Regions from separate parts of the Rahnella sp. BIGb0603 genome, predicted to be linked through region 3. Evidence: predicted binding sites of a transcription regulator. Region 3 holds the regulator's gene; each other region holds the start of a gene.
The links. The regulator PurR, encoded in region 3, represses purine synthesis genes. The targets are predictions, from matches to a motif close to CANGCAAACGTTTGCNTG.
Positions count from the first base shown of each region.

Region 1: a site for PurR is predicted at 3,999-4,016, ahead of serA (phosphoglycerate dehydrogenase). Genes of this name have one in related genera too.
Region 2: a site for PurR is predicted at 5,135-5,152, ahead of purM (phosphoribosylformylglycinamidine cyclo-ligase). Genes of this name have one in related genera too.

Region 1 covers NZ_JANUEX010000004.1:56,977-66,951, forward strand. The annotation lists gene M2403_RS11630 (YecA family protein) at 1-211, opposite strand, end outside; gene zapA (cell division protein ZapA) at 465-794, shown strand; RNA gene ssrS (6S RNA) at 844-1,027, shown strand; gene M2403_RS11645 (5-formyltetrahydrofolate cyclo-ligase) at 1,067-1,663, shown strand; gene asr (acid resistance repetitive basic protein Asr) at 1,844-2,323, shown strand; gene serA (phosphoglycerate dehydrogenase) at 2,676-3,914, opposite strand; gene rpiA (ribose-5-phosphate isomerase RpiA) at 4,255-4,917, opposite strand; gene M2403_RS11665 (LysR family transcriptional regulator ArgP) at 5,133-6,035, shown strand; gene M2403_RS11670 (oxidative stress defense protein) at 6,098-6,838, opposite strand; gene argO (arginine exporter ArgO) at 6,961-7,578, opposite strand; gene mscS (small-conductance mechanosensitive channel MscS) at 7,749-8,630, opposite strand; gene M2403_RS11685 (MFS transporter) at 8,766-9,975, opposite strand, start outside.
Region 2 covers NZ_JANUEX010000001.1:894,416-904,390, forward strand. The annotation lists partial or broken gene M2403_RS04305 (M48 family metalloprotease) at 160-1,536, shown strand; gene arsC (arsenate reductase (glutaredoxin)) at 1,563-1,919, shown strand; gene hda (DnaA inactivator Hda) at 1,983-2,690, opposite strand; gene uraA (uracil permease) at 2,856-4,148, opposite strand; gene upp (uracil phosphoribosyltransferase) at 4,231-4,857, opposite strand; gene purM (phosphoribosylformylglycinamidine cyclo-ligase) at 5,217-6,254, shown strand; gene purN (phosphoribosylglycinamide formyltransferase) at 6,282-6,920, shown strand; gene speG (spermidine N1-acetyltransferase) at 7,145-7,720, shown strand; gene ppk1 (polyphosphate kinase 1) at 8,025-9,975, shown strand, end outside.
Region 3 covers NZ_JANUEX010000001.1:369,528-379,502, reverse strand. The annotation lists gene M2403_RS01745 (MATE family efflux transporter) at 1-966, opposite strand, end outside; gene M2403_RS01740 (riboflavin synthase subunit alpha) at 1,221-1,874, shown strand; gene cfa (cyclopropane fatty acyl phospholipid synthase) at 1,984-3,135, opposite strand; gene punC (purine nucleoside transporter PunC) at 3,496-4,707, opposite strand; gene punR (DNA-binding transcriptional activator PunR) at 4,844-5,749, shown strand; gene purR (HTH-type transcriptional repressor PurR) at 5,785-6,810, opposite strand; gene M2403_RS24905 (YnhF family membrane protein) at 7,144-7,233, shown strand; gene M2403_RS01715 (C40 family peptidase) at 7,398-8,300, opposite strand; gene M2403_RS01710 (Grx4 family monothiol glutaredoxin) at 8,764-9,105, shown strand; gene rnt (ribonuclease T) at 9,218-9,901, opposite strand.

The sequences.
Region 1 (9,975 bases), on a different contig from region 3:
GTTGTTGCAGCAAATCCGCCAGCGTATGCGGGAAGGCCAGGCCTTCATTGGTCAGGTCATGCACCATCGTCAGCCAGCTGCCGTCGCGGTTGCCGCCACACAGTAAGCCACTGATCAGACCGTGCATTTCTGCTGCGGTCAAAGCAACCGATTGTTGTTTCAGGTTTTGATCCAACGAATCGTAAGTAGGGTAAGTATTCTCAATAGACATGCGCATTCGCCATCGTTGGCAGGTTAAGTTCGTGTTATGCTACCACCAAGGTCTGTCGTAGTACCAGATTAGCAGCCCGCAATCAGGCTCAGTTTGGCCTGAATGGCACGCCCTGAACAATCGGGCAGCAGTCAGCCGGTCATGGGGTTGTAACCTGGTATTGAGATAGTTATAGTGGCGCCCGCTTCCAACATCCTGCGCCAGGTCGTAGTGGTCACGTTGGGGCGGACGAATAAATCAGCAGGAAGGTGGCATGTCTGCACAACCGGTAGATATTCAAATTTTTGGTCGCTCGTTACGGGTGAATTGTCCGCCAGAACAACAGGAAGCACTGAATCTGGCAGCTGAAGATCTTAATCAGCGGTTGCAAGATCTTAAAGTTCGCACTAGAGTCACCAATACAGAGCAACTGGTTTTCATCGCGGCATTGAACGTATGTCACGAACTTGCTCAGGAAAGGTTGAAAACGCGCGATTACGCATCCAATATGGAACAACGTATCCGGATGCTGCAACAAACCATCGAGCAGGCATTGCTCGAACAAGGCCGGATCTCTGAACGTGAAGGGGCGCCTTTCGAATAACACACGTTGCTGATGTGGCTCGTCACAGGCCAGTCAGAAGCGGTAAAAAATTTCTCTGAGATGTTCGCCAGCGGGCCCGTCCCCTGAGCCGATAATTAGTACCAACAGAATGTGATGATCCGTAATCGGTGCGCATGCTCGGTCCGTCCGAGAAGCCTAAAGATTGCGACAGCACGTTCACCTTGAACCATGGGTTCAAGGGTTACAGCCTGCGACGGCATCTCGGAGATTCCCCTTTCTTTTCGGTACATCCCTTTCTGGTGTTTGTATCTATGTCGCACACTCCTCTTTTTACTTCTGCCCGACAAAATATTCGCACTGAAATTCGCCAGCGTAGAAAAAATCTGACTGCCGGTCAGCAAACAGAGTTTGCCCTTCAGGCCGCAGATCGCGTTGCCGCGCACCCTGAAATTCAGTCTGCCACCACGATTTCAGTTTTTCTGTCCTTCGACGGAGAGCTTGATACCACACCGCTGATTCAGCGCCTGTGGCAGGAAGGAAAAGAGCTCTGTCTGCCGGTGCTGCATCCGTTTTCCCCTCACCATCTGTTGTTCCTGCGCTATGCGCCTGAAACACCGCTGGTACGCAATCGTCTTAAAATCCTCCAGCCACAACTTGATATCACACAGGTTGTGCCATTGTCTCAGTTGGATATCATCCTGACGCCGCTGGTCGCGTTTGACCGCCACGGACAACGTCTGGGTATGGGTGGAGGGTTCTACGACCGCACGCTGGAGCACTGGCGGGATGGCGGGCCGTATCCGATTGGCTTAGCGCATGATTGCCAGCAGGTGGACGTCTTGCCGGTGGAGCACTGGGATGTGCCTTTGCCGCAAGTGATCACGCCGGGCAAAGTGTGGACGTGGTGAAGATAGGCTGACTGTTGATACTCCTCTCAGAGAATACTCCCCTCAGAAAATTTCCCTTATACATACCGTTACACGCCGAAACCAATCCCTCACGGACAATAAATTCCGTCATGTCTATTATCTTCTCAACGGCCCCGCAGTGGGGCAGACACATAAACCGATATCTCTGAGGAATTAAACATGAAAAAAGTATTAGCTCTGGTTGTAGCCGCTGCAATGGGTCTGTCTTCTGTCGCTTTCGCTGCTGAAACAACCGCTACTCCGGCACCTGCTGCTGCAACGACCGCTGCGCCTGCGGCCAAGCATGTAACTAAACACAAGACTCACAAGAAAGTCGCTCAGAAAGCGCAGGCTGCTAAAAAACACAAAAAAGCCGCTAAGAAAGCTGCTCCGGTAGCCCAGAAGGCCCAGGCTGCTAAAAAACACGTGAAACACGCTAAGAAAGCTGCTCCGGTAGCGCAGAAAGCGCAGGCTGCTAAGAAACACGTGAAACATGCTAAGAAAGCAACTCCGGTAGCGCAGAAAGCGCAGGCTGCTAAAAAACACGTGAAACATGCTAAGAAAGCTGCTCCGGTAGCGCAGAAAGCGCAGGCTGCTAAAAAACACGTGAAACATGCTAAGAAAGCTGCTCCGGCTACAAAAGCAACCCCAGCAGCATAAGAAGTTACCAAGAAGTCTTTGTGAGGTATTAACTCGCAATTACCAGAAATGCTAAATTTACACCCGGTTCGCCGGGTGTTTTTTTCTCCAGTTTTTATCCTGAGGTACTGTGGATGATGCTGCGCCGCTTCCAGTTCGAAATCACCCTGTCTTCACTGATCCTCTGTGGTCTGGTCAGCCTGTTCTTTTACTTCTGACATTTTCGTGAAGTGCCCTGAGATGGCGCCCGTCATCGGCTCAACGCCTTGAGCAATCTGGCAAACGACTCATCCGGTAAGATCTTCCCGTCTGCGGGAAATAGCATAAAAAAACCGCCTTTCGGCGGTTTATAATCTGTTACTGCGCAGATCTCTCAATAAAGCAAGCGCGCACGGATCGTGCCCGGAATCGCTTTCATCAGTTGCAGCGCGGTGTTCAACGTTGTGACATCCGTTTCAGCATCGATAACCACATAACCGACTTCCGGGCTGGTTTGCAGATACTGTGCTGCAATGTTGATCCCCTGCTCCGCGAAAATCTGGTTGATGCTGGTCAGCACACCCGGACGGTTTTCGTGGATATGCAGCAAACGGCTGGCTTTCTCGGTATGCGCTGGCAAAGAGGCTTCCGGGAAGTTAACCGCGGACAAAGTCGAACCGTTGTCAGAGTATTTCGCCAGTTTGCCCGCCACTTCCAGGCCTATGCCTTCCTGCGCTTCCATGGTAGAACCGCCGATGTGTGGCGTCAGCAGCACGTTGTCGAATTCACACAGCGGAGAATTGAACGGATCGCTGTTGGTCGCCGGTTCTTCCGGGAAGACGTCGATAGCTGCACCGGACAGATGTTTGCTGCGCAGCGCATTGCACAGGGCAGGAATGTCGATCACCGTGCCGCGTGAGGCGTTGATCAGCAATGCGCCCTGTTTGATTTGTGCCAGTTGCACTTCGGAAATCATGTTTTTGGTGCCTGGCGTTTCTGGAACGTGCAGGGTCACGACGTCGCTGGTGCTGAGCAGTTCTTCCAGAGTCGCAATCGGCTGCGCATTACCCAGCGGCAATTTGCTTTCGATGTCGTAATAGAAGACGCGCATCCCCAGGCTTTCCGCCAGAATACCTAACTGTGTACCGATGTGGCCGTAGCCGACAATACCCAGACGTTTACCACGCGCTTCAAAAGAGCCGACGGCCAGTTTGTTCCAGATCCCGCGGTGCGCTTTGGCGTTGGCCTCAGGAATACCGCGCATCATCAGCAACATCTCGCCCAGCACCATTTCGGCGACGGAACGGGTATTAGAGAACGGTGCGTTAAAGACCGGAATACCACGACGGGTTGCCGCTTTCAGGTCAACCTGATTGGTACCGATACAGAAACACCCTACAGCCACCAGTTTTTCTGCTGCCTGGAACACTTCTTCGGTCAGCTGAGTACGCGATCGGAGTCCAACAAAGTGCGCATCACGGATCGATTCTTTCAGCGATTCCGTATCTAAAGCACCTTTGTGAAATTCAATATTGGTGTAACCCGCGGCACGGAGTGTATCAACCGCACTTTGGTGGACGCCTTCCACTAACAAAAATTTAATCTTGTCTTTCTCAAGTGATACTTTTGCCATTTCCCGACCCTATATTTTTTCTGGCTGAATTCGAACTGCTAGGTGACTGCTCACAGTCAACATAACAAAAAATACGCCATCATCAATACAAACGATTGCCTGCCAGACAGCAGAAGGCTCACCGCGCCTGTTGGTTTTCAGCATTTCCTGCTGGTTAGATTTTACAAAGCAAGACGTTCAGGAGGCGATAGTGAGAAATGTGACATAAGTCACCAAATTAAGGCTTTTGAAGAAAAGATGATTCATTCAGAAAATTATCATCTTCATAACATTGTGTTATGACAGGGGGATGACTGGCTGCTTTCAGCAAAAGCAGCCAGATCTTCTGCTTATTGATAGGTTACTTCAGCGTGACAGTTTTTACGCCTTCAGAAGTGCCTACCAGCGCAACGTCGGCGCCACGGTTGGCGAACAGCCCTACCGTCACCACGCCCGCAATTCCGTTGATCTTATTTTCCATCGCGACGGCATCCAGAATGCTCAGATTATGGACGTCGAGAATGATATTGCCGTTGTCAGTCAGAACGTTCTGGCGGTATTCCGGCAGACCACCGAGTTTCACCAGTTCACGCGCAACGTAAGAACGCGCCATCGGGATGACTTCTACCGGCAGCGGGAATTTACCCAGCACATCGACTTGCTTAGACGCGTCCACAATACAGACGAATTTTTTGGCGATCGCGGCAATGATTTTTTCGCGGGTCAGCGCAGCGCCGCCGCCTTTGATCATCTGCATGAAGCCGTTGATTTCATCCGCGCCGTCAACGTAAACGTCCAGCGAGTCCACTTCGTTGCTGTCGAAAACGTGAATGCCTAAGCTTTTCAGTTTTGCCGTTGAAGCGTCAGAGCTGGAAACGGCGCCCTCGATCTGACCTTTGATCGAACCCAGTGCATCGATGAAATGGGCGGCGGTGGATCCGGTTCCGACACCGACGATGGTGCCCGGAGTCACGTAATCCAGTGCGGCCCAGCCGACTGCTTTTTTCAATTCTTCCTGCGTCATAATGGCTTCTCTGTCTGATAACGTAAGTGGCGTGAATACGGAAAAGTGTCGGTGATTATAAAGCATGTGCCGGCAGATTGGGCAGACAAGAGCGTGACCAGATCACACTTATTAAGTGCAATTGGGTTGTAAGCGCCCCGATTTTCCTCACCACAAAACCTGACAATCTGTGGCATAGTGTTCGGATAAAATTAAATCCAAGGGACAGAACTCCGATGAAACGCCCGGACTATAGAACGCTACAGGCACTGGACGCGGTGATCCGTGAGCGCGGTTTTGAGCGCGCCGCACAAAAGCTTTGCATCACCCAATCGGCGGTCTCTCAGCGCATTAAACAACTGGAAAATTTGTTCGGCCAGCCTCTGCTGGTGCGTACCGTGCCGCCTCGTCCGACGGAACAGGGGCAGAAATTACTGGCCCTGTTACATCAGGTGGAACTGCTGGAAGAAGAGTGGCTCGGCAGTGACAGTAACAGCGACAGTAACGATACGCCGCTGCTGCTTTCGCTGGCGGTTAACGCCGACAGCCTGGCAACCTGGCTGTTACCGGCGCTGAAATCCGTGCTGGTCGATTCACCTATCCGCCTGAATTTGCAGGTTGAAGATGAAACCCGGACGCAGGAACGTCTGCGCCGCGGTGAAGTGGTCGGCGCGGTGAGTATTCAACCGCAGCCGCTTCCGAGCTGTCTGGTCGATCAACTTGGCGCGCTGGATTACCTGTTTGTCGCTTCCAAGCCGTTTGCCGATCGGTATTTCCCGAACGGCGTCACCCGTTCCGCGCTGCTGAAAGCGCCGGCGGTTGCGTTTGATCATCTCGACGATATGCACCAGGCATTCCTTCAACAGAACTTCGATTTGTCACCGGGCAGCGTGCCGTGTCATATCGTTAACTCGTCGGAAGCCTTTGTGCAGCTGGCACGTCAGGGCACGACCTGTTGTATGATCCCGCATCTGCAAATCGAGAAAGAGCTGGAAAGCGGCGAGCTTATCGACCTGACGCCCGGCCTGTTCCAGCGCCGGATGCTGTACTGGCACCGCTTTGCGCCGGAAAGCCGCATGATGCGTAAAGTCACCGATGCCCTGCTGGCACACGGACACCAGGTGTTGCGTCAGGACTGATTTAGCGCCGCAGAAAACAAAAAACCCGCCGGAGCGGGTTTTTCATTATTACGGCGTCATATTTACTGAGCTGGTGCGGGTGCCTGCGGCTGCAGTTCGAACACCACATCGACCTGATCATCAAAGTGAATGCTTTGCTGTTCGTAGGTTTCAGCGGCATCATTTTGCGTGGGTGCGGCGGCGGCTTTAAACATGCGCGCAACCGGCATTGGCTGGTAGTTGGCGACGTGATAACGAATGCTGTAAACCGGCCCCAGTTTGGTGTGGAAGCCCTCTGCCAAAGATTTCGCCTGCTGTGTGGCGTTATCAATGGCTTTCTGGCGCGCTTCGTCACGGAAACGATCAGGATTTGCCACACCCAGTTCGATAGAACGGATTTCATTCAGGCCGGATTTTAATGCACCATCCAGCAAATCGTTCAGTTTATCCAGCTGACGCAATGTCACCTGAACCTGCCGCACCGCACGGTAGCCTTTCAGCTCTGAACTGCCGTCTTTCAGGTAATTATATTCCGGCTGTGTGCTGAGATTCGCGGCATTGATGTCTTTCTTTTCAATTCCGTTTTTCTGCAGGAAACCAAAATATTCCGCCACACGATCGTCGGCTTGTTTCTTGGCGCTCGCGGAATCTTTTGCCGATACGCTCACTTCAATGGCCAGCGTCGCGATATCCGGTGTGGCGTCAACGCTTGCCGTACCTGATGTCACCACGTGCGGGCCGGCAGGAACTTCTGCCGCGTGCAACGCTAAAGGTAAAGTCCCTAATCCCAACATCGCTGCTACAGCCAATGCTTTCAGTTTCACAGTGCCTCCATTAATCATCAAAGATCTGGCAATAGTTAATTCAATCAATCCGCAAAACCGTAGCATAAACCGTTACAACTGAAACTAAGATTAGTGACAAAAACCTGTTTTCGGGTAAAAACTCAAAATACGCCGGTCTGACGCGCCAGTTGTACGGCAATCCCCCACATAATTACGCCAACAATAAAGTTGATGACGCGCTGCACTTTCCCGGTGTTTAACCAGGGCGCGAGTAATGCCGCGAGAATGGCCAGCCCGAAGAACCACAGCACAGAAGCACTGACCGCGCCGAGCGCAAACCACGAACGTTCGTCGTGGCTCAGGCTTCCGCCCAGACTACCCAATACGACGAACGTATCGAGATAAACGTGAGGGTTGAGCCAGGTCACCGCCAGCATGCTGACGACAATCTTCCAGCGGCTTTGCTTCGCCACTTCCGCCTGTGCCAGTTCAGGATTTTTGCTGAATGCCGTGCGAAACGCGCCCCAGCCATACCACAGCAGAAATGCCACGCCGCCCCAACTTACCAGCGCTAATAACAGCGGCGATTTGCTCAGCAGCGCGCTGCCGCCAAATATCCCGCCGCAAATCAGCACGATATCGCTCAGCGCGCATAAAGACGCAATCATCAGATGATACTGGCGGCGAATGCCCTGATTCATCACAAACGCATTCTGCGGTCCGAGGGGTAAAATCATTGCGGCGCTCATCGCCAGTCCTTGCAGGAAAATAGCCAGCACGTGAATATCCTTAAAGAGTTAATAACAGAGATTGCGCGCAGTGTAAGGGCTTTGGTGTCATTAGAGGAAATGGATATTTCTAATCGGTCATTAGCCTGACTTATTTGTGAGGAGCCCATTTTTCAGACACAAAAAAGGCGCCCGCAGGCGCCCTTTGAGAAGCCGCGACTTTATTCCGCAGGCTGTACGTTTTTATCCACAACGACAGGGGCCGCCGGATACAAATGAACGTCCATTTGCGGATACGCAATATTGATATTGTTTTTATCCAGCGCACGTTTGAACGATTCCAGCAGATCCCATTTCACGTTCTGCGCATCACCGTTGCTGGTCCATGCGTACACGATGAAATTCAGGGTAGAAGCGGCCATTTCATTCAGACGTACGGTGACGCCTTTATCCTGTAACACACGCTGATCGGCAGTGATGATCTCGGTGAGGATCGATTTGACCAGATCAATGTCAGAGTCATAACCCACGCCGATGGTCATATCGATACGGCTTGTCGGTTCGCGTGAATTGTTGATGATGTTACCGGCAATAATTTTACCGTTTGGTACGACGATGATTTTGTTGTCCGGCGTACGCAGAGTGGTTGAGAAAATCTGTACGTGCGTCACCGTACCGGCTACGCCGCCGAGATCCACATATTCACCGGCACGGAACGGACGGAAAATAACCAACAACACGCCAGCCGCGAAGTTAGACAGCGAGCCCTGTAACGCCAGACCGACGGCCAGACCGGCGGCACCGATAACCGCAATCACCGACGTGGTTTGCACCCCGATGCGTCCGAGAACCGCAATCAGCGTGAAGGCGATAATCGCGTAACGCACCATAGCGGAAAGGAAATCAGAAACCGTGATATCAATACCACGAACTTTCAGAACACGGCTGACACCGCCGGAAACGACGCGGGCGATTATCAGACCGACGATCAGAATGAAAATAGCCGCCACAATGTTCACAGCATAATGCAGAAGTAAGGCCTGGTTTCTCACCAACCAGTTGCCAGCATTATTAATGCTGCCTACAACGTTCAAATCATCCATTTAAAGTACCCCAAAATTACACCCTGTCGGGCTGCAAGAAACCAAAGCTGCCCGACGATGCGGGCAGCAAGTGTGCTTTAAGGTTAACTAACAATGCGATGAAGTGCCAACCGCCCGTTGAGAAAGGCTATCAGATTAGGAATTTACGCGGCTGTTCTTAAGCGTTTCAGGCGTTTTGAAAGCCTGTAACGGCCCTCTTCCGCTCAGCGTGAAGGCCGAAATCACGGTGAACGTCAGCGCCACTAATCCCAGGATCAGGTACGTGCCGTGGAAACCGATACGGTCATACATATTCCCGGCGAAGACGGACATAAACATGATCGCCACCTGTTTGAAGAAGCAGAACGTCACCAGATAAATCGTCGCGGAGAAGCGCACTTCAAACACTGAAGTGATGTATTTGAAGCAGCCGACAATCAGGAACGGCACCTCAAACATGTGCAGCGTTTTGAGCACCACGACTTCCAGCGGCGATGAGGCAAACGACGAGCCGATGATGCGAATCGACATAATCGTTCCGGCCAGCAGCAGCGCATTTTTCCCGCCAATGCGGTTCACGATAAGCGGTGCGAAGAACATGATGCAGGCGTTCAGCAACTCGCCCATGGTGGTGACATAGCCGAAAACGCGTGTGCCTTCGGACGACGAATCAAAGAACGAAGTAAAGAAGTTGGCGAACTGCTGGTCGAAGACGTCGTACGTGCAGGACACGCCGATCACGTAAATCGCCAGGAACCAGAGTTTGCGGTCTTTGAGCAGCTCAAGGGCAATCTTCAGGTTGAACGGTTTGGTGTTCGCGCCCAGTTCATTAACTACGCGCGCGGTAGGCGTAACTTCAGGTTTGGCGATCAGCAAGAGGATTGCCAGAATGACCGCACAGCCGGAACCGAGCCAGAAAACAAATTCGTTGTTGATGGTGAACATGATGCCGACCACCGACGCACACAGCGCCCAGCCGACACAACCGAACATCCGCGCACGGCCAAATTCAAAGCTGCTGCGGCGGCTGACTTTTTCGATATACGCTTCAATCGCAGGCGCACCGGCGTTGTAAATCAGGCCGAGATAAATCCCGCCGACCACCGAACCGAGATAGATATTAATTTTCAGCAGCGGGCCGAACACGTAAATAAAGAATGGTGCGAAGAGAACCAGCATACCGGTGATCACCCAGAGCAAATGCTTTTTCAGCCCCAGTTTATCGGCCAGTAAACCAAACACCGGCTGAAAAAGCAGGGAGAACAGCGAAATGCTGGCAAATATTATTCCGGTGTCACTTTTACTGATCTGATTGATGTCGTGCAGCCAGATCGGGAAGAACGGGAAATATGCACCCATGATGAAA
Region 2 (9,975 bases), 520 kb from region 3:
ATGGTAATGCGGTTGAAAAAAACGGTGATCGCCCTGTGCCTGGGCAGCCTGTTCACTGGCACAGTCCTCCCCGCAGGAGCCGACGACAGTTCATTCTGGTCGACGCCCGTTGGTTCTTCATCCCAAAATACCCGTTCACCGTCAGCGCCCGTGTCGAGCGATCAGCTTCCCGACATCGGCACCACCGCAGGCGGGACGCTCAGTATTAATCAGGAACTGCAGATGGGCGATTTTTACGTCCGTCAGATGCGCGCCAGTACGCCGCTGATTAACGATCCGCTGCTGAATCAATACATTAATGCGCTCGGCCAACGTCTGGTCGCCCACGCGTATTCCGTCCGCACGCCTTTCCATTTCTTTATCGTCAATAACGATGAGCTGAACGCCTTTGCCTTCTTCGGCGGCAACGTGGTGCTTCACTCCTCGCTGTTCCGGTATACCGATAACGAAAGCCAGCTGGCTTCGGTGATGGCGCACGAAATTTCTCACGTAACGCAACGCCATCTGGCGCGTGCGATGGAAGATCAGCAGCGTAACGCGCCGCTGACGTGGGTTGGCGCACTCGGTTCGATTCTTCTGGCAATGGCCAGCCCGCAAATGGGCATGGCGGCGCTGACCGGCACGCTGGCCGGAACCGCGCAGGGGATGATCAGCTTCACGCAGGCCAACGAACAGGAAGCCGACCGCATCGGGATCCAGGTGTTGCAGCGTTCCGGCTTTGATCCGCAGGCCATGCCTGCATTCCTGCAAAAGCTTGCCGATCAGGCCAGTTATTCGACGCGTCCGCCGGAAATGTTGCTGACGCACCCGTTGCCGGACAGCCGTCTGGCCGATATCCGTAACCGCGCCAACCAGATGCCGCACCTGTTTGTCCAGTCGTCACAGGACTACGTGATGGCGAAGGTGCGTATCCTCGGGATGTACGGCTCAGAAAGCTATCCGCTTTCCGATGACTATCTGCAAAAGCTGAGTAACGGCAATGTCCGCGAGCAGCTGGCGGCGAAATATGGCCACGCATTGCTGTTCTATAAAGCGAAAAAATTCGATCAGGCGCGCGCCATTCTTGAGCCGTTGCTGACGACCTATCCGGGCAACGAATGGTTGCTCGATTTGTCCACCGATAATGACATCGACAGCAAACGCGCTCCACAGGCGATCGCCCGTCTGGAGCAGGCCGGTGCGGCGACCAGTTCCAACCCTGTTTTGCAGCTGAACCTGGCAAACGCCTATCTGGAAGGTGCGAAACCGGCCAACGCCATGAAAATCCTGAACCGTTATACGTTCAATTATCCAGGCGACCCGAACGGCTGGGATTTATTGTCTCAGGCTGCTGCCGCGCAAGGCTTGCGTGCGCAGGAACTGGCCGCGCGCGCTGAAAGTATGGCGCTGGTCGGGCGCCTGGATCAGGCGATTGAAATGCTGAGTAATGCCAGTGCATTGCAGAAATTAGGCAGCCTCGAGCAGGCCCGCTACGACGCACGTATTGATCAGCTCCGCCAGTTACAGGGGCGTTTCCGCCAGTATCAGAAAGGCTGATGTCTGAATCTATCAGGGAGAAAGTTATGTCAGATGAAGTTGCGATTTATCACAATCCGCGCTGCTCAAAGAGCCGCGAAACGTTGAAACTGCTGGAAGATGAAGGTATTACACCGGAAGTGATCCTGTATCTGGACACACCTCCGTCTGTCGAAACGTTGCAAGGTTTGCTGAAAAAGCTGGGATTCAGCTCTGCACGGGAATTAATCCGCAAAGGCGAGGAAATTTATAAAACATTGAATCTGGCCGATAAAAACCTGAGTGAAGCTCAGCTTTTGCAGGCGATGGTGGAAAACCCGAAACTGATTGAACGTCCGATTGTGATCGCCAACGGCAAAGCGCGTTTAGGCCGGCCACCGGAACAGGTGAAAGAGATTTTGTAATTCCCCGCGTCAAATTCGGGTTCGCCACACGAACCCGGATCTTCTCCGATTTACAACCCTGATTTACAGCCCCAGAATTTCTTTCACAAACGGGATCGTGAGTTTCCGCTGCGCCGTGATGGACGCGCGATCGAGCTGATCCAACGTCATGAACAATGTCCGCATTTCGCGATCCAGGCGTTTTAACAGGAAACGCCCCACGTCTTCCGGCAATTCAAAACCGCGCAGTTTGGCGCGCAACTGTAATGCCTGAAGTTTTTCATCATCGGAAAGCGGCTGGAGTTTGTAGATTTGCCCCCAGTCGAGACGGGAAGCGAGATCCGGCAAGCTGAGATTCAGCTGACGCGGAGGACGATCGCCGGTAATAAACAGGCGCGTGCGACCGGTTTCGAGAATGCGGTTATAAAGATGGAAAACGGCCGCTTCCCATTCATCATCTCCGGCAATCCCTTCGATGTTATCAATACAAACCAGCGCCAGATGCTCCATGCCGTCCAGCACTTCAGGGACGAAATAAGCGCGCTTGTCTAAAGGCACATAACCCACGGCTTCACCGCGTTGCGATAATTCGGCGCAGGCTGCGTGTAAAAGATGGCTGCGGCCACCGCCTTCGCGGGACCAAAAATAGATATACGTGCCGTGTTCCTGATGCAATGCGGTCTGAATCGCAGAAAGCAGAGAAGAGTTTTCCCCCGGATGAAAACTGGCAAAAGTCTCATCATCGGGCAGATAAAGTGGCAGGGAAAGCTGTGCCGGCGTATTCAGAAGCACCTCAACCAAAGCGGTATGAAGACCGCAGATGTTGTCACGTCAATAAAAGGAACTGCCAAATTCTAGCAAGGATCCGCGGTGAAATGAACTGTGCCCGGTGCAACCGCTTGCGATCCGAGCACCTGACCGGTTGCGCGCTGGCAAACCGGTCAGAAATGATCCCCCTCAGACTGGCGGATTTTCCCTCTCGTCATCGATATCAATGATCTGTTCTTCGCCGCGGAAAATCTCGATCACTTTGAACAACAGACTCAGGAAGATACCCACGATCGTGGCCAGCGCCATGCCTTTCAGCTCCGCCGCACCGATGTGGATCTTCGCGCCGCTGACGCCGATGATGAGGATCACCGCAGTCAGGATCAGGTTCTGTGCCTTGTTGTAATCGACTTTAGATTCAATCAGTACGCGGATACCGGATGCGCCAATCACGCCATACAACAGCAAGGAAACGCCGCCCATTACCGGAACCGGAACGGCCTGAATTGCCGCCGCCAGTTTCCCGATACAGGAAAGCAGGATCGCCAGAATCGCCGCACCACCAATCACCCAGGTGCTGTAAACCTTGGTGATCGCCATCACGCCGATATTTTCGCCGTATGTGGTATTGGGAGTAGAACCGAAGAAACCGGACAACACGGTAGAAAGGCCGTTAGCCAGCATCGAACGGTGCAGGCCCGGATCACGCAGCAAATCTTTTTTCACGATGTTCGCCGTCACGACTAAATGCCCGACATGCTCGGCAATAACCACCAGCGCCGCAGGCAAAATGGTCAGGATCGCTACCCATTCGAAACGCGGTGTGTAGAAAGTTGGCAGAGCAAACCAGTGCGCGTTTTCAATCGCAGAAACATCCACAACGCCCATAAAGAAGGACAGCGCATAACCTACCAGCACGCCGATGAGGATCGGGATAATCGCCAGGAAACCGCGAAAGAGCACGGAACCAAGGATCGTCACCGACAGCGTCACCAGAGAGATGATGATCGTTTTGGAATCCACCGGTACGCCGTCAGCCGGCAGCAAACCGGCCATATTGGCAGCCACACCGGCCAGCTCCAGCCCGATGACGGCAACGATTGCGCCCATCGCTGCGGGCGGGAACATCACGTTAATCCAGCCAATCCCGGCTTTCTTAACAATCAGCGCCACCAGGCAGAACAGTAAACCGCAGGCAATAAATCCGCCCAGCGCCACTTCATACCCCATCGGCAACAGCAACAGCACCGGTGAAATGAACGCGAAGCTTGAACCCAGATACGCCGGTATTTTCCCTTTACAGACAAATAAATACAGCAAAGTCCCTATGCCATTGAACAGCAGCACCGTTGCCGGGTTAATTTTGAACAGAATGGGAACCAGAACGGTGGCACCAAACATGGCAAACAGATGCTGGAAACTCAGGGGGATTGTCTGCAGTAAAGGCGGACGCTCACTTACCCCGATGACACGACGGGTCATGGATGTGATCCTCTTAAAGTGTGGTGTTGTGTTATGTGTTTTAAAAACCAAAAAAAAGCCGACTCATGAGTCGGCTTAACGCTTACTTCGTACCAAATATCTTGTCGCCCGCATCGCCGAGCCCCGGCATGATGTAGCCCTTTTCGTTGAGTCCCTGATCCACCGAGGCCGTGTAGAGCTCGACGTCAGGGTGCGCAGCTTCGAGAGCGGCGATCCCTTCCGGTGCCGCCACCAGCACCAGAACTTTAATGCTCTGGCAGCCCGCTTTTTTCAGCAGGTCGATGGTTGCGATCATGGAACCGCCGGTTGCCAGCATCGGGTCAACCACCAGAGCCAGACGTTCTTCGATGTTAGAAACCAGCTTCTGGAAATACGGCACAGGCTTCAGGGTTTCTTCATCACGGTACACACCCACCACGCTGATACGCGCGCTCGGGACGTGTTCCAGTACGCCTTCCATCATGCCCAGACCGGCACGCAGAATTGGCACAACGGTAATTTTCTTGCCCTTGATCTGGTCGATTTCAACCGGACCACACCAGCCTTCGATAGTGACTTTTTCAGTTTCTAAATCGGCAGTCGCTTCATACGTCAGAAGACTACCCACCTCAGAAGCCAGTTCGCGAAAACGTTTTGTGCTGATGTCATTTTCACGCATCAGGCCCAGCTTGTGTTTCACCAGCGGGTGTTTCACCTCGACGATCTTCATTGTTTATTCTCCTAAGGTGGTTGGGCTGCAAAAAAAAAATCGCGAGATTATAACGCCATTTTTTTTGAACGCCACTGCCAATTGCCTGATCCGGATCAACATATCCTTCGTCAGTCTAACTGCTGCGGTGTTGGCTGCACTTTCTCACCCGAATCACTGACTCATGTCAGCTCATCGGGATTCGTGCGTTTGCCGCCTTGCTGCAATCAGGCTGACTTTGGATAAGCTCTCTCATTGGCTTCTAAAATCAGTATAGATAGACACAGTCAATAAGGCGCTCGCAAACGTTTGCTTCCACTGTTAGAATTGCCGCGCATTATTTTTCAATCACCAACCCAAACCGCCGTGGGGACTTCGCAGTGACCGACAAAACCTCTCTCAGCTATAAAGACGCAGGCGTAGATATCGATGCCGGTAACGCATTGGTAGACCGCATTAAAGGTGTAGTAAAACAGACCCGTCGCCCGGAAGTTATGGGTGGATTGGGCGGTTTTGGTGCTCTCTGCGCGCTGCCGCAAAAATATCGTGAACCCGTGCTGGTTTCGGGTACCGACGGCGTTGGCACCAAGCTGCGTCTGGCGATGGATTTAAAACGCCACGATACCATCGGTATCGACCTGGTCGCGATGTGCGTCAACGATTTGATCGTTCAGGGCGCTGAACCGCTGTTCTTCCTCGATTACTACGCCACCGGCAAACTGGATGTCGACACTGCCGCCAGCGTGATCACCGGTATTGCAGAAGGCTGTAAACAGTCCGGCTGTGCGTTAGTTGGCGGCGAAACCGCTGAAATGCCGGGGATGTACCACGGCGAAGATTACGACGTCGCGGGCTTCTGCGTCGGCGTGGTGGAAAAATCAGAAATTATCGACGGCAGCAAAGTGGCTGACGGCGACGTGCTGATCGGCCTGGCCGCCAGTGGCCCGCACTCCAACGGCTACTCGCTGGTGCGCAAAATTCTGGAAGTCAGCAAAACCAATCCGGAAACCACCGTTCTGGCAGGCAAATCGCTGGCCGACCATCTGCTGGCACCGACCAAAATTTACGTGAAATCGATCCTGAATCTGATCGAAAACGTCGAGGTGCACGGTATCGTCCACCTGACCGGCGGCGGCTTCTGGGAAAATATTCCGCGCGTTCTTCCTGAAAATACTCAGGTCATCATTGATGAATCAAGCTGGCAGTGGCCGGATGTCTTTACCTGGCTGCAAACCGCCGGCAACGTCAGCCGTCACGAAATGTACCGTACCTTCAACTGTGGCGTTGGCATGCTGGTTGCACTTCCGGCTGAGCTGGCTGAACAGGCGATTGCTTTACTGAACGATAATGGCGAAAAAGCGTGGAAAATTGGCTACATTAAAGCCTCTGACTCCGCTGAACGTGTTGTCATCCAGTAATTCAACCCACTGAAGACAGGTATAGAAATGAAAAGGATTGTGGTTCTGGTATCGGGCGAGGGAAGCAATTTACAGGCCCTGATCGATGCCTGCCAGCAGGGAAGGATCAACGCAGAAATCTGCGCTGTTTTCAGCAACAAATCCGCCGCTTACGGGCTTGAAAGAGCCCGTACTGCCCACATTCCGGCGCATGCGCTGGATGTCAAAGCCTACGAAGATCGCGCCGCGTTTGATGTCGCACTGGCCGATGCCATCGACACATTCCGGCCCGATCTGGTGGTACTCGCCGGGTATATGCGTATCCTCACCGCAGAATTCGTTCAGCGCTTTGCCGGACGGATGATCAACATCCACCCTTCCCTGTTGCCGAAATATCCGGGTCTTCACACTCACCGCCAGGCGATTGAAAATCAGGATACCGAGCACGGCACATCGGTGCATTTTGTCACTGAGCAGCTCGACGGTGGCCCTGTCATATTGCAGGCGAAAGTCCCGGTGTTTACCGAAGACACTGAAGAAGAGCTGGTGGCGCGTGTGCAAACGCAGGAACACAGCATTTATCCGCTGGTGGTCAGCTGGTTTGTTGAAGGACGTTTGTCCTTGCAAAACGGACAGGCGCTACTGGATAATAATCCACTGCCTGAACAGGGTTACGCGGCGGATTAATCTGCTTAAGCGCGATGATTTCACTATAAACCGGCCCCGTGCCGGTTTTTTATTTTCTGTCATTTGACACTTGTTTACATTTCACCCGATATAATGCCCATCCCGGCGCACGTTTAAACGTCGTTTGTGCGCCGACCTTCATCTGAAACACGGTTGTTTCAGATCTCATATTCACGAAGGTTACCTCAGGTAAAACGGCTTTTTGATTTTTTGAGGAACACCCCATGTTTAGCAATAACAGCGTCAGATTACGTCCACTGGAAAAGGATGACCTGTCGTTTGTTCACCGTCTTGATAATAACGCCAGCATCATGCGTTACTGGTTTGAAGAGCCTTACGAGGCGTTCGTCGAACTGACAGATCTCTATAACAAACATATTCATGACCAAAGCGAGCGTCGCTTTATTATTGAATTCCAGGGCGGACCGGTCGGATTAGTCGAACTGGTCGAAATTAATCATATTCACCGCCGCGCGGAATTTCAGATAATCATCGACCCGCAGCATCAGGGTAAAGGCTTTGCCGGTGATGCCGTCCGTCTGGCCATGGATTATGCCTTCTCCGTTCTGAACCTCTATAAGCTGTATTTAATCGTCGACAAAGAAAATAAAAAGGCGATTCATATTTACAGCAAACTCGGATTTGAACTTGAAGGCGAACTGAAGCAGGAATTCTTTGTGAACGGCGAATATCGCAGCGCCATCCGCATGTGTATTTTCCAGCCTCAGTTCCTGGCGAAATATAAAACTAAGCCTGTTCAGGTCAAACCTGAATCTCTTATTGGTGCCAGCGCCGTCTGATTTCGCATAAATACCTTACCGGTGAGGGCGACAACGCCTTCACCGGTAAGACTTTTCCCGCTTTTGATCCTCATTTATTCCCCCTGCATAAACTCTCCTTGATTCATCCCCTGTAGTGTTGGACTTTCCTGTCAATCTTTCGCAATATTGGTAGTAGACACTAGGCCCTCTCACAAAAGGCTTCCTGTTGCGCCCGGCTTTGAAACAGACGGGTAACATGAAGATCACGTTGAGCTAAATTGCGGTGTTTTTCAGGCGATTTGCCTGTATGGGCCAGGTTGTAAGCCAAATGAACGGAGTGAAAATGGGTCAGGAAAAGCTTTATATCGAGAAAGAACTAAGCTGGCTGTCCTTCAATGAGCGCGTGTTGCAGGAAGCGGCAGACAAAAGTAATCCCCTGATCGAAAGGATGCGTTTTTTAGGGATTTACTCCAATAATCTGGATGAGTTTTATAAAGTCCGCTTTGCTGATTTAAAACGGCGGATCCTCATCAGTGAGGAACAGGGTTTTCTTGGCGCGTCCCGTCATTTGCTGAAAAAAATTCAGGCAAAAGTGCTTCGCATTGATCAGGAATTTGACAGTCTCTACAACGATTTACTGCTGGAAATGGCACGTAATCAAATTTTCCTGATTAACGAGCGTCAGGTGTCGGAAAACCAGCAAGCCTGGTTGCGTCAGTATTTCAAACATCAGCTGCGCCAGCACATTACGCCGATCCTCATTAATCACGACACCAATCTGGTGCAATTCCTCAAAGACGATTACACCTATCTGGCGGTAGAAATTATCCGCGGCGAAGAGATTCACTACGCCCTGCTGGAAATCCCGTCCGATAAAGTTCCGCGTTTCGTTAACCTGCCACCGGAAGCGCCGCGCCGCCGCAAGCCGATGATCCTGCTGGATAACATTCTGCGTTATTGCCTCGACGACATTTTCAAAGGCTTCTTCGATTACGATGCGCTGAATGCCTATTCGATGAAAATGACCCGCGACGCCGAATACGATCTGGTCACAGAAATGGAATCCAGCCTGCTGGAACTCATGTCATCGAGCCTGAAACAGCGTCTGACCGCCGAGCCGGTGCGTTTTGTCTATCAGCGCGACATGCCGGATGAAATGGTGGAATTGCTTCGCGGCAAGCTCGGTATTTCCAACTACGATTCTGTAATTGCCGGTGGCCGTTACCACAACTTTAAAGATTTCATTGGTTTCCCAAACGTCGGCAAAGCCAATCTGGTCAACCGCCCTCTGCCACGCCTGCGTCATTTGTGGTTCGATAAATTCCGTAACGGCTTTGCCGCTATTCGTGAACAGGACGTGTTGCTGTATTACCCATACCACACGTTTGAGCACGTTCTCGAACTGTTGCGCCAGGCATCGTTTGATCCGAACGTTTTATCGATAAAAATCAATATTTACCGCGTGGCAAAAGACTCACGCATTATTGAATCGATGATCCACGCCGCGCATAACGGCAAGAAAGTGACGGTTGTTGTTGAGTTGCAGGCGCGTTTCGATGAAGAAGCTAACATTCACTGGGCGAAACGTCTGACGGAAGCCGGTGTACACGTTATTTTCTCTGCGCCGGGTCTGAAAATTCACGCAAAACTCTTTCTTATCTCGCGCCGCGAAGGCGATGAAATTGTCCGCTATGCTCATATTGGGACCGGTAACTTTAACGAGAAAACCGCGCGGCTTTATACCGACTATTCGCTGCTGACCGCTGATGCGCGTATCACCAACGAAGTCCGTCGCGTCTTCAACTTTATTGAAAACCCTTACCGCCCGGTTTCTTTCGAACATCTGATGGTGTCGCCGCAAAACTCGCGCGACATGCTTTACCGCCTGATCGACAAAGAGATCGCCAACGTGCAGGCTGGCGGAACCGGCGGCATTACGCTGAAGATCAACAATCTGGTGGACAAAGGGCTGATTGATCGTCTGTACGTCGCGTCGAATGTGGGCGTCAAAATCCGCCTGCTGATCCGCGGCATGTGTTCACTGGTGCCCAACTTACCCGGCTTCAGCGAAAACATTCAGGTCACCAGTATCATCGACCGCTATCTTGAACACGATCGCGTTTATGTCTTTGAAAATGGCGGCGATACCAAAGTCTTCCTGTCTTCCGCTGACTGGATGACCCGAAATATTGATTACCGCATTGAAGTGGCTGTCGCCCTGCTCGATCCGCGCCTGAAACAGCGCGTTCTGGACATTCTCGAACTGCTGTTCAGCGACACGGTAAAAGCCAGAG
Region 3 (9,975 bases):
GCCGGTCAGAATACTGGTGTAAGCCGCCACTTTGGCGCCTTCTACCGAAGATTCACCGAGCCGCGAGCCAACGCGGATCGTCGCAGCAACGCCCAGCGAAAGGGGGATCACAAACATCAGTGAGCCGACATTAAGTGCGATCTGATGGCTGGCGACGGCCACGATACCTAGCGGTGAAACCAGCAGCGCGACAATCGCAAACAGCGTCACTTCAAAGAACAGCGCCAGCGCAATTGGCATCCCGAGCTGAATCAGACGGCGCAGCGTCGGCCAGTCAGGTTTTGCAAAGCGGGAAGGGGCAACGATATCGCGCATCGTATAATTGCGGCGCACGTAAAATCGCATCATGAAGAACATGACCCAGTAAACCGTGCCGGTTGCCACACCACAACCCACGCCGCCGAGGGCCGGCGCGCCAAATTTCCCGTAGATGAAAATGTAGTTAACGGGAATATTCACCAGCAGCCCTATAAACCCGAAGACCATACCGGGTTTTGTTTTTGACAAGCCTTCGCACTGATCGCGCAATACCTGAAAGAATAAATAGCCCGGCGCACCCCACATGATGGCGTGCAAATATCCGACAGCTTTTTCTCTCAGTTCAGGATCGATGTTGTGCATCAGGCCGATGAGATGATCACATTGGGACAAGACGACGATGATCAGCACGGAAACGCCGGAAGCCAGCCAGAATCCCTGCTGGATCTGATGGCCGATTTTTTCGCGGCGACCGGCGCCGTTCAGATGAGCAACCGTGGGCGTCAGTGAAAGTAATAAACCATGGCCGAATAGAATCGCGGGCAGCCAGATGGAGGTGCCGACGGCAACCGCAGCCATATCGGTGGCACTGACTGAACCGGCCATAATGGTATCGACAACGCCCATGGCGGTCTGAGCGACCTGCGCAAGGATGACCGGGATCGCAAGCGCCAACAATACCCGCGCCTCTGCAAGGTACTTCTGCACTGATACACCTTTTTTGTTGATTATATTGAATAAAAAACGCCACGCGTGACGGCATTTAAGAGCGGAAAATAGCCAGAAGATTGTACATCTTCAATATTTTTAAGCAAACAATGCTGTTAATGACCGGTTAAATAATGAAATCCGTCAATACCAGACTATTTTTGTCCGCAGAGATTTGGCTTTCATTTAATTCTGCGGCAAACTGACCTTAGCGTCGTCTTAATACAGCAGATTTAAACATTGAGGAATAGGCTATGTTTACCGGAATAGTTCAGGGAACCGGAACGGTCGTGTCCATTGACGAAAAACCGAATTTCCGTACCCATGTAGTGCGCCTGCCTGAGGATATGCTTGATAACCTCCAGTTGGGGGCTTCTGTCGCGCACAACGGTTGTTGTCTGACTGTCACAGAAGTAAAGGGGAATTTAGTCAGTTTCGATCTGATGAAAGAAACCCTGCGTCTGACCAATCTCGGCGATCTGAATGTTGGCGATCAGGTCAATCTGGAGCGCGCTGCGCGTTTTAATGACGAAATTGGCGGGCATTTAATGTCCGGACATATTATTTGTACTGCCGAAGTGGCGAAGATTCTGACGTCAGAAAATAACCGTCAAATCTGGTTCCGCATGCCGCATGAAGATTTAATGAAATATGTTTTACATAAAGGGTATATCGGGATTGATGGTATCAGCCTGACCATCGGGGAGGTGACCCGCACCCGTTTTTGTGTGCATTTAATTCCTGAAACGCTGCAAAGAACCACGCTGGGCACTAAGCGTCTCGGGGATAAAATTAATATTGAAATTGATCCGCAAACGCAGGCCATCGTCGATACGGTTGAACGTGTGCTGGCCAGCCGCGAAGCCGCAATCGCCACTGCGCAGGCGATGAACGAAAAGGCTGAATAATCATTTTCAGCACGTGCGTTAACAGGAACCAAAAAGAAAAACCAAAAAGAAAACCGGACATGAACGTCCGGTTTTTTGCTTTTAAAGCGTGGTAAAAGGATTCTGCGAATTAGCGTGGCACGCGCATCCCACCATCCACACCTTCAGGGCTGAACACAACTTGCCAGAGCTGAATATCACGGGCTCTGAAAGCACCTGCACAGGCATTCAGATAATAGGTGAACATCCGGTGAAAGCGGTCGCCGTAACGCTCTGCCAGTTCAGGCCAGTGTTTCTGGAAACGTTCATTCCAGGCCATCAGAGTACGATCATAATCTGCGCCGATATTGTGCCAGTCTTCCATCACAAATAATGATTCGCTGTTTCGAGCAATTTGCTGGACAGACGGCAGGCAGCCGTTTGGAAAGATATATTTATCTATCCACGGATCGACACTCAGATCTGTTTTGTTAGAACCGATGGTGTGCAGCAGGAAAATGCCGTCAGGTTTGATGTTACGTCGGGCGACATTAAAGTAGGTCTCATAATTTTTGGGGCCCACATGCTCGAACATACCGACGGAAACAACACGGTCGAACTGATCGTTAAGATCGCGGTAATCCTGTAGCAAAATGGTGACGTCCAGGCCTTCGCAGCGTTTCTGGGCCAGCTTTTGTTGCTCGGCAGAAATCGTAACGCCAACCACGCTGACGCCATAATTGCGGGCTGCAAACTCAGATAATCCACCCCAGCCGCAGCCGATATCGAGCAAACGCTGGCCCGGTTTCAGTTGCAGTTTATCGCAGATCATTTTGAGTTTAGCTTCCTGCGCTTCTTCAAGCGTCGTGGCATCTTTCCAGTAGCCGCAGGAATATTGCATATACGGGTCGAGCATCAGGGTAAATAAATCATTACCCAAATCGTAATGTTCTTTCCCGACGATCCACGCCCGTTTACGGGACTGCAGATTGGTGAGGCGTGCTGCTGCGATACGTAGTGTGTCTTTAAAATGGTGGGGGAGTTTATTTTCCAAACCGGCACGGAGAACGCGCTGGAAAAATATATCAAGGCGCTCGCATTCCCACCAACCATCCATATAACTTTCACCCAGACCCAAAGAACCTTCCTGTAAAACACGCTTGAAGAAGTCAGTGTTTTTTACTTTAAGGTCGAAAGGGCGATTACCGTTAACCTGGATGTCTGCCGTAGCCAGCATTTCACTGACTATCCGATACCACTGATTGTCCTGAATGCTTTGGTCTTCTATACACGATGAACTCATAGCTTCTCCATCACTTTCTCTTCTGACTTATTAACCTGCCGGGAAAAGCAAAGGCTATTTTTGCAGGTCTTTATGAGAACAGACGACTTGCGCCACGTCCGATATTCGACACCAACAGAGGAAATTAGAAGAACGCCTGCACACAAAATGTGGGCAGGAAAATCATCCTTGAAAAACGAACCAGAATAAATAGTGTGACGCGAACCTCGCGCCGACGCTAACTATGTAATAAAAGTATTGTAAAAATGCTATTTTATTGGGTTCAGTTGAGTATAGGCTCGCTGGCTGGCATTCTCAATAGTTAATCACTACGAATGTAAATGTCCATTAAGTGATTGTTACTTAAAGTCATTATCACTATTAGTTTGCATTCCGTGCATGCTGTTTCTGCACCGGTTCCTGTTCACCGGATTGCACTTCTTCCTGACGCAGTGACAGCCAGCGGCCTAAAACTACCAACAGTAGTGTAGACAGCATCGTGGTGACTGTCGCCATGAGTGGTTGCACAATAAATGCGGAAACCAGCAAACTCGCGAGGAAACATAGACCCAACTGCAGTGTATTTTGCAACGCCGCGGCCTTACCTGTATTAGCAGGAAATGGCATTAATGCATTTGCGACGACAATGGGATAAATCGCGCCATTCACCAAAGCCATCAGGCAGAACGGAATTAACAGACTCACCAGACTCGCATCAGTAAATATAGCCACGCCGAACAAACCCGCCACACTGACGCCATAACCTGCCAGCAGCCACGGCAGGATCTTATTCCCATCCGTTTTGCTGATCAGCACACGACACCCAAAACCGCCAAGAAGGAAAGCAATGGTCTGTGGAACATAGCTCAGGCCAATCACACCCGGCGAATACCCCATGTCGCTGAGAATAAACGGGGAACCAGTCAGCCACGCGAAAAAGCCGGCAGAGCAGGCGGCATAAATCATCACGTTACCGCTGTAAACCCGGGAAGCGAGAAGCTTCGCGAAACCGGTTTTATCAGCAGGAGCATGAACCTCTGGCGCATTTTCGCGCAGTGTGGACGTGGTGATAAGCAAGATAACGGCTACGGCGGTCAGCAGAACGAAAATCGCTTCCCAGTCAAAATGGTTGAGAACCCAGGCGCCCAGCAAAGGTGCCAGAGCAGGGGAAAGCGCAACCAGTGGCATGATGCTGGCAAAGGTTTTTTTAGCAACATCGGCAGAAAAGCGATCTACCACCAGCGCCTGCCAGGTGACGGCGGCGGCACAGACGCCGACAGCTTGCAGGAAACGCAGCGCCAGCAGGGCGCGGACATTCTCAACCCATAGCACGCCCAGACAACCGACGACAAAGAGCGCTAAGCCAATCAGCAATACCGGCTTGCGGCCAATCTTGTCGGACAACGGCCCCCACAACAGCTGACCGATGGCAAAGCCGCCAAGGAAAATACTCAGGCTGGCGCTGATCATGCCCGGGCTGGTCATCAGGCTGCTTTGCATCGCGCTGAAGGCCGGAAGGTACATATCGGTCGCTAAAAAGCCAAGCATGCTCAGCCCGGCAAGATAGAGCATAAATCCAAGTGAGGGTTTCATTATTGTCTCTTTAATTTATTTATTGCAGATGATTTGACGCGGAAATCGTATCGGATGCGGAGTTTAACGCTTTGATAACAGGCTTGTGAAACGCTAATATTTGCAATCTGCTATCAAAAATATTGAAGGCTAAACGATGTGGTCAGAATATGCACTTGAAGTGGTCGATGCCGTCGCCCGAACAGGCAGTTTTAGCGCTGCCGCGCAGGACTTGCACCGGGTTCCTTCTGCCATCAGCTACACCGTTCGCCAGCTTGAACAATGGCTGGCCGTTCCGTTGTTTGAACGCAGACATCGCGACGTTATTCTGACTCCTGCCGGTAAAGTTTTTGTCGACGAAGCGCGGGTTCTGACAAAAAAAATGATAGCGACCCGCCGCCAGTGTCAGCAGGTCGCCAATGGCTGGCGCGGAGAATTACGGGTGGCCGTTGACCGTATCGTTAAACCTGTGCGGACACGGCAGCTGGTGCTGGATTTCTATCGCCATTTCCCTGATACCGAACTCATCATTCATTCGGAAGTCTTTAACGGTGTCTGGGACGCGCTGGTCGACGGGCGGGCGGATGTCGCCATCGGCGCGACGCGGGCGATCCCCGTCGGTGGACGGTTCAATTTCCGCGATATGGGTTTTATGGACTGGCATTGTGTGGTCAGCGCGCAACATCCGCTGGCCCAGACGCAGGGAATACTGAGTGACGATCAGTTACGGCCTTATCCGGCGCTTTGCCTGGAAGATACATCGCGGACATTGCCGAAACGCGATACCTGGACGCTGGATAACCAGCGGCGGCTGGTGGTTCCCGACTGGACGTGTGCGTTGGAATGTCTGAACGAAGGTTTATGTGTTGGCATGATGCCGGTTCACCGCGTGACACCCTGGATTGAACAGCAAAAATTACAGGTACTGTCGCTGGAAAATACCTTTCCGGACAGCCCGTGCTGCCTGACGTGGGATCAGAGCAATCCGTCGCCTTCGCTGGCGTGGCTGCTGGAATACATGGGCGATACGGAAACGATGAACCGGGAATGGTTGCGCGACTGACAATAAACGCCTGCGGCACAGGCGTTTATTGAAAGTTAACGGCGGTAATCGCGGTACGGGCCGTCGGCCACGGAACGGCGCTCAACCAGTTTGGGATGCACTTCAATGGTCTGCGACTCTTCGCGTTTGCTGATAATTCTGTCCAGCAGCATGGTAAAGGCCATTTCGCCCAGACGTTCTTTTGGCTGATGAACTGTCGTCAGTGCCGGTGAGAAATAGCGCGCGTTACGCACGTTATCATAGCCAATCACGGAAATATCCTGCGGTACGCGCAGGCCCAGCTCATCGGCGGCACAGATTGCCCCCATCGCCATCACGTCACCGCCACAGAATACAGCCGTCGGGCGGTTTTTCTGCATCAGAATTTTGTGCATGGCCTGATAGCCCGATTCCGGCTCAAAGTCGCCCTGAACGACCCATTCTTCACGAAGAGGAATATTAGCTTCCGTCAGTGCTTTCACAAAGCCCTGGAAACGGCCGCCGCCGGTGTTTCGCGCCAGTTGCCCAGGGATCACGCCGATATCGCGATGACCGCGTTCAATCAGATAACGTCCGGCCATATAGCCGCCTTCAAACGCGTTATCGATAATGCTGTCGGTGAAATTCTTACGCGCTTCGCCCCAGTCCATCACAACCATCGGGATGGAGCGGTATTCTTCAAGCATATTCAGCAATTCGTCCGGATACTCCGCGCACATCACAAGTAAACCGTCGACGCGTTTTTGCGCCAGCATTTGCAGGTAGGCCTGTTGCTTCTCCAGATTATTGTGTGAGTTACACAAAATCAGCGTATAGCCTTTTGAGAAACAGCTGTTTTCCACGGCCTCAATCACTTCGGCGAAGTAGGGCGCTTCACTGGACGTTGCCAGAAGACCGATCGTTTTGGTGTTATTGACCTTCAGGCTACGTGCCACAGCGCTGGGAGAATAGTGCAACTCTTTGATTGCAAGGAGAACCGCGGCTCGGGTTTCTTCGGCGACGAAACGGGTTTTATTGATGACGTGCGACACGGTTGTGGTGGAAACGCCAGCGCGCTTTGCGACATCTTTAATCGTTGCCATGTAAAAAATGACTCCTGTGCTCACGTGTTTCAGCACGTTAGCATTATGTTAATCGTTTGCTTGCGTGGATTTAACTGCTGACTTCGAAAAGGGCAGTGAAATCGTTGGGTGGATTCTTCAGAGTGAGGCGTGAAATGCTCTCGGGTGAAATCGACCGGCACACAGGCGTGGTAACCGACAATTTTCACTTATAATGCAGGAAAGTGGAAGTAAAATTGTCATGAACCTGGTGTCATTCAGCACAAGATTTTCAATGCGAATTATGAGAAAATGCGTTGGCACACATTCAGTGTGGCTATACGAACGCCACAATTTGATCCGTAAGGGGGTTTAATGGACAGCAACCTGAAATTTTCTTTGATCACTACGGTCTGCGCTTTGCTCGTGATTATTGCTTTCAGTTTCACCGCAGTGATGAACTGATTTGCGCGAAAGCCGCAATAAAAAGGGCGATTACCTATAACAGGAATCGCCCTTTTCAATTTTACGCAGTCACCCATTCCGCCGATACTCTTCCCTGCAGAAACTCTTCGTTAAATGCTATTCAATGGCTGATTAGCGAAACTTCAGACTTAACGAATTGTTTATTATCGGATCGTCTTAGGGGTCATTACCCGTCGTGCGCCTACATAATGATCTTGCCAGTAATCGTCACCCAGTGAGGTGATCTTAATGTCTTCGCCGGTGCGCGGTGACTGGATAAACTTCCCGTTTCCTACGTAAACACCGACATGGTCTGCGGCGCCGCGGTTATTAATCCGGAAGAAAACCAGATCGCCGGATTCTAATTCACCCCGTTTGACCGGGGCCGCATCGCGCAAGTGGTACATTTCATTCGCTGTGCGGGGCATTTTAATACGGATCAAATCTTTATATGCGTAGTAAACCAGTCCGCTGCAATCGAAACCTGTATTCGGTGACGTTCCGCCCCAGCGGTAAGGTTTGCCGACCTGGTGCATCAGCTTGGTCATCGCGGTTTGTTGTGCGTGCTGATAACGTTTCTTGTGTGTTGCGCTGAGCGTTATCGGTTTACTGTCTTCTTCACGTAACTTTTTGCCTTTGCGGTGGCGGCCATACGCTTCTTTTTTACTGGCCTTTTCACTGCTGTTTTTAGCGAGAGAGCGGGTTTTCGTTTCCTTCCCTGCTTTCGCCTCGGCCCGGGTTGTCTTGAGTGTTTTTTCTTTTTTACTCTCGGCCCGCGTCGTTTTTACTGTTTTTTCAGAAGACGTCTTTCGCTTAACCAGTTCGGTGCTTTTGACTTTCTTCTTCGAATTTTTTTCCTGAGTTTTAGGTTCTGAAACCGGCGCGACTTTGGTTTTCTTGCTGGTTTTCGCGGCTGCCGTTTTTCGCTTTCGGCGTTCTTCCGGCGTGACCTGGTTAACATGACTCTTTCGCTGGTCGGCAGCGACACGAGTCTGTGGCGACGCATGAGCCATATTCAGAAACAGCTGGGTAAAGAGCAGCACAAAAAGCGTGAACAGTAAGCGCATAGCTTCGTTACCATGAGTGGTAGGGTTAAACATCAGGGATGTCAGAGTATTGCCTAAAAGAACGAGACAAAAAAGCACGAATTGCCTCGATTCTAGATCATATTGTGAGAAAAAGTTAATAGCTTTTTTTATGTCGAAATAACCGCCATTTTTAGTCAAAAAAATAACCACTTTTCATCATGTTATTATTTAAGTTAAAGAATGGGATTTTGCAAATCTGACATTATCGTGGAACGGCAAAAATGTTATTCTCGATGAATCTTTAAATATGTGAACCTGAACGCAAGCGCAGAAGATTGTTTAGCGAAATGCCAGTATTGAGAAAGACCCCACAAAAATTGGCGTTTTTATCTGGTGGCAGCCATCGTTACAATAGAAAGCATTGTGATTGCACACCGTCTCTGTGTGCTGCGCGTGAAGAGTAATGACCGTGACAGCCTGTACCGGCTTGAGGAAGCAAGAAATGACCACTCCAACGATTGAAAAAATTCAGAAGCAAGTTTCTGAAAACCCGATTCTGCTGTACATGAAAGGTTCTCCAAAACTGCCAAGCTGCGGTTTTTCAGCACAGGCTGTTCAGGCGCTGTCTGCGTGTGGCGAGCGTTTCGCTTACGTTGATATCCTGCAGAACCCGGATATTCGTGCTGAGATGCCAAAATTTGCTAACTGGCCAACGTTCCCGCAGCTGTGGGTTGATGGTGAGCTGGTTGGCGGTTGCGACATCGTGGTTGAGATGTTCCAGCGCGGTGAACTGCAACAGCTGATCAAAGAAACGGCTGAGAAATACAAATCCTCTGAAGAGTAATTCAGGGCGATTCAGAAATACCGGCAGCCTGACCCGGGGTTACCGGTAAAAAAAGAGCGACATTATGTCGCTCTTTTTATTTGTCCTTTCGACTGCATGAAAGCCGCGAAAATTATTGCTGATTTTCTTCCGGTGCTTCTTCCACTTCGTTTTCATCCGCAGACAGTGCCAGCGGCCAGCCGCCGAGGCGTTTCCAGCGATTCACCAGCTCGCAAAACAGTTCTGCTGTGCGTTCAGTGTCGTACAGGGCGGAATGCGCCTGACTGCTGTCAAACACGATACCGGCGCTGATACAGGCCTTCGCCAGCACGGTTTGCCCGAGCACCAGCCCGCTTAACGCGGCGGTATCAAAGGTGGCAAACGGATGGAAAGGATTGCGTTTTAGCCCCGCACGTTCGGCGGCGGCCATCAGGAAACTGTGGTCAAAATTGGCGTTATGCGCCACGATAATCGCCCTGTTACAGTTCTGTTCTTTCATCCCTTTACGGATAACTTTGAAAATCTCGTGCAGCGCTTCGTATTCACTGACCGCACCACGCAACGGGTTGGTCGGATCAATACCGTTGAAAGCCAGCGCTTCCGGCACCAGCACCGAGCCTTCGAAAGGCTCAACGTGGAAGTGTACGGTCTCGTCGCTTTGCAGCCAGCCGTCCTCATCCATTTTCAGCGTGATCGCGGCAATTTCCAGCAGGGCATCAGTTTTGGCATTAAATCCGGCGGTTTCCACATCAATCACCACGGGATAAAAACCACGAAAACGACCTTTCAGGGCGTTAATGTCACTATTCTCGGCCATTAGCTTCTTAATCTTCATCGAATTCAGCGCGCATTATGACAAATTTTGTCACCCGTTACAGGGGCACGGAGAAA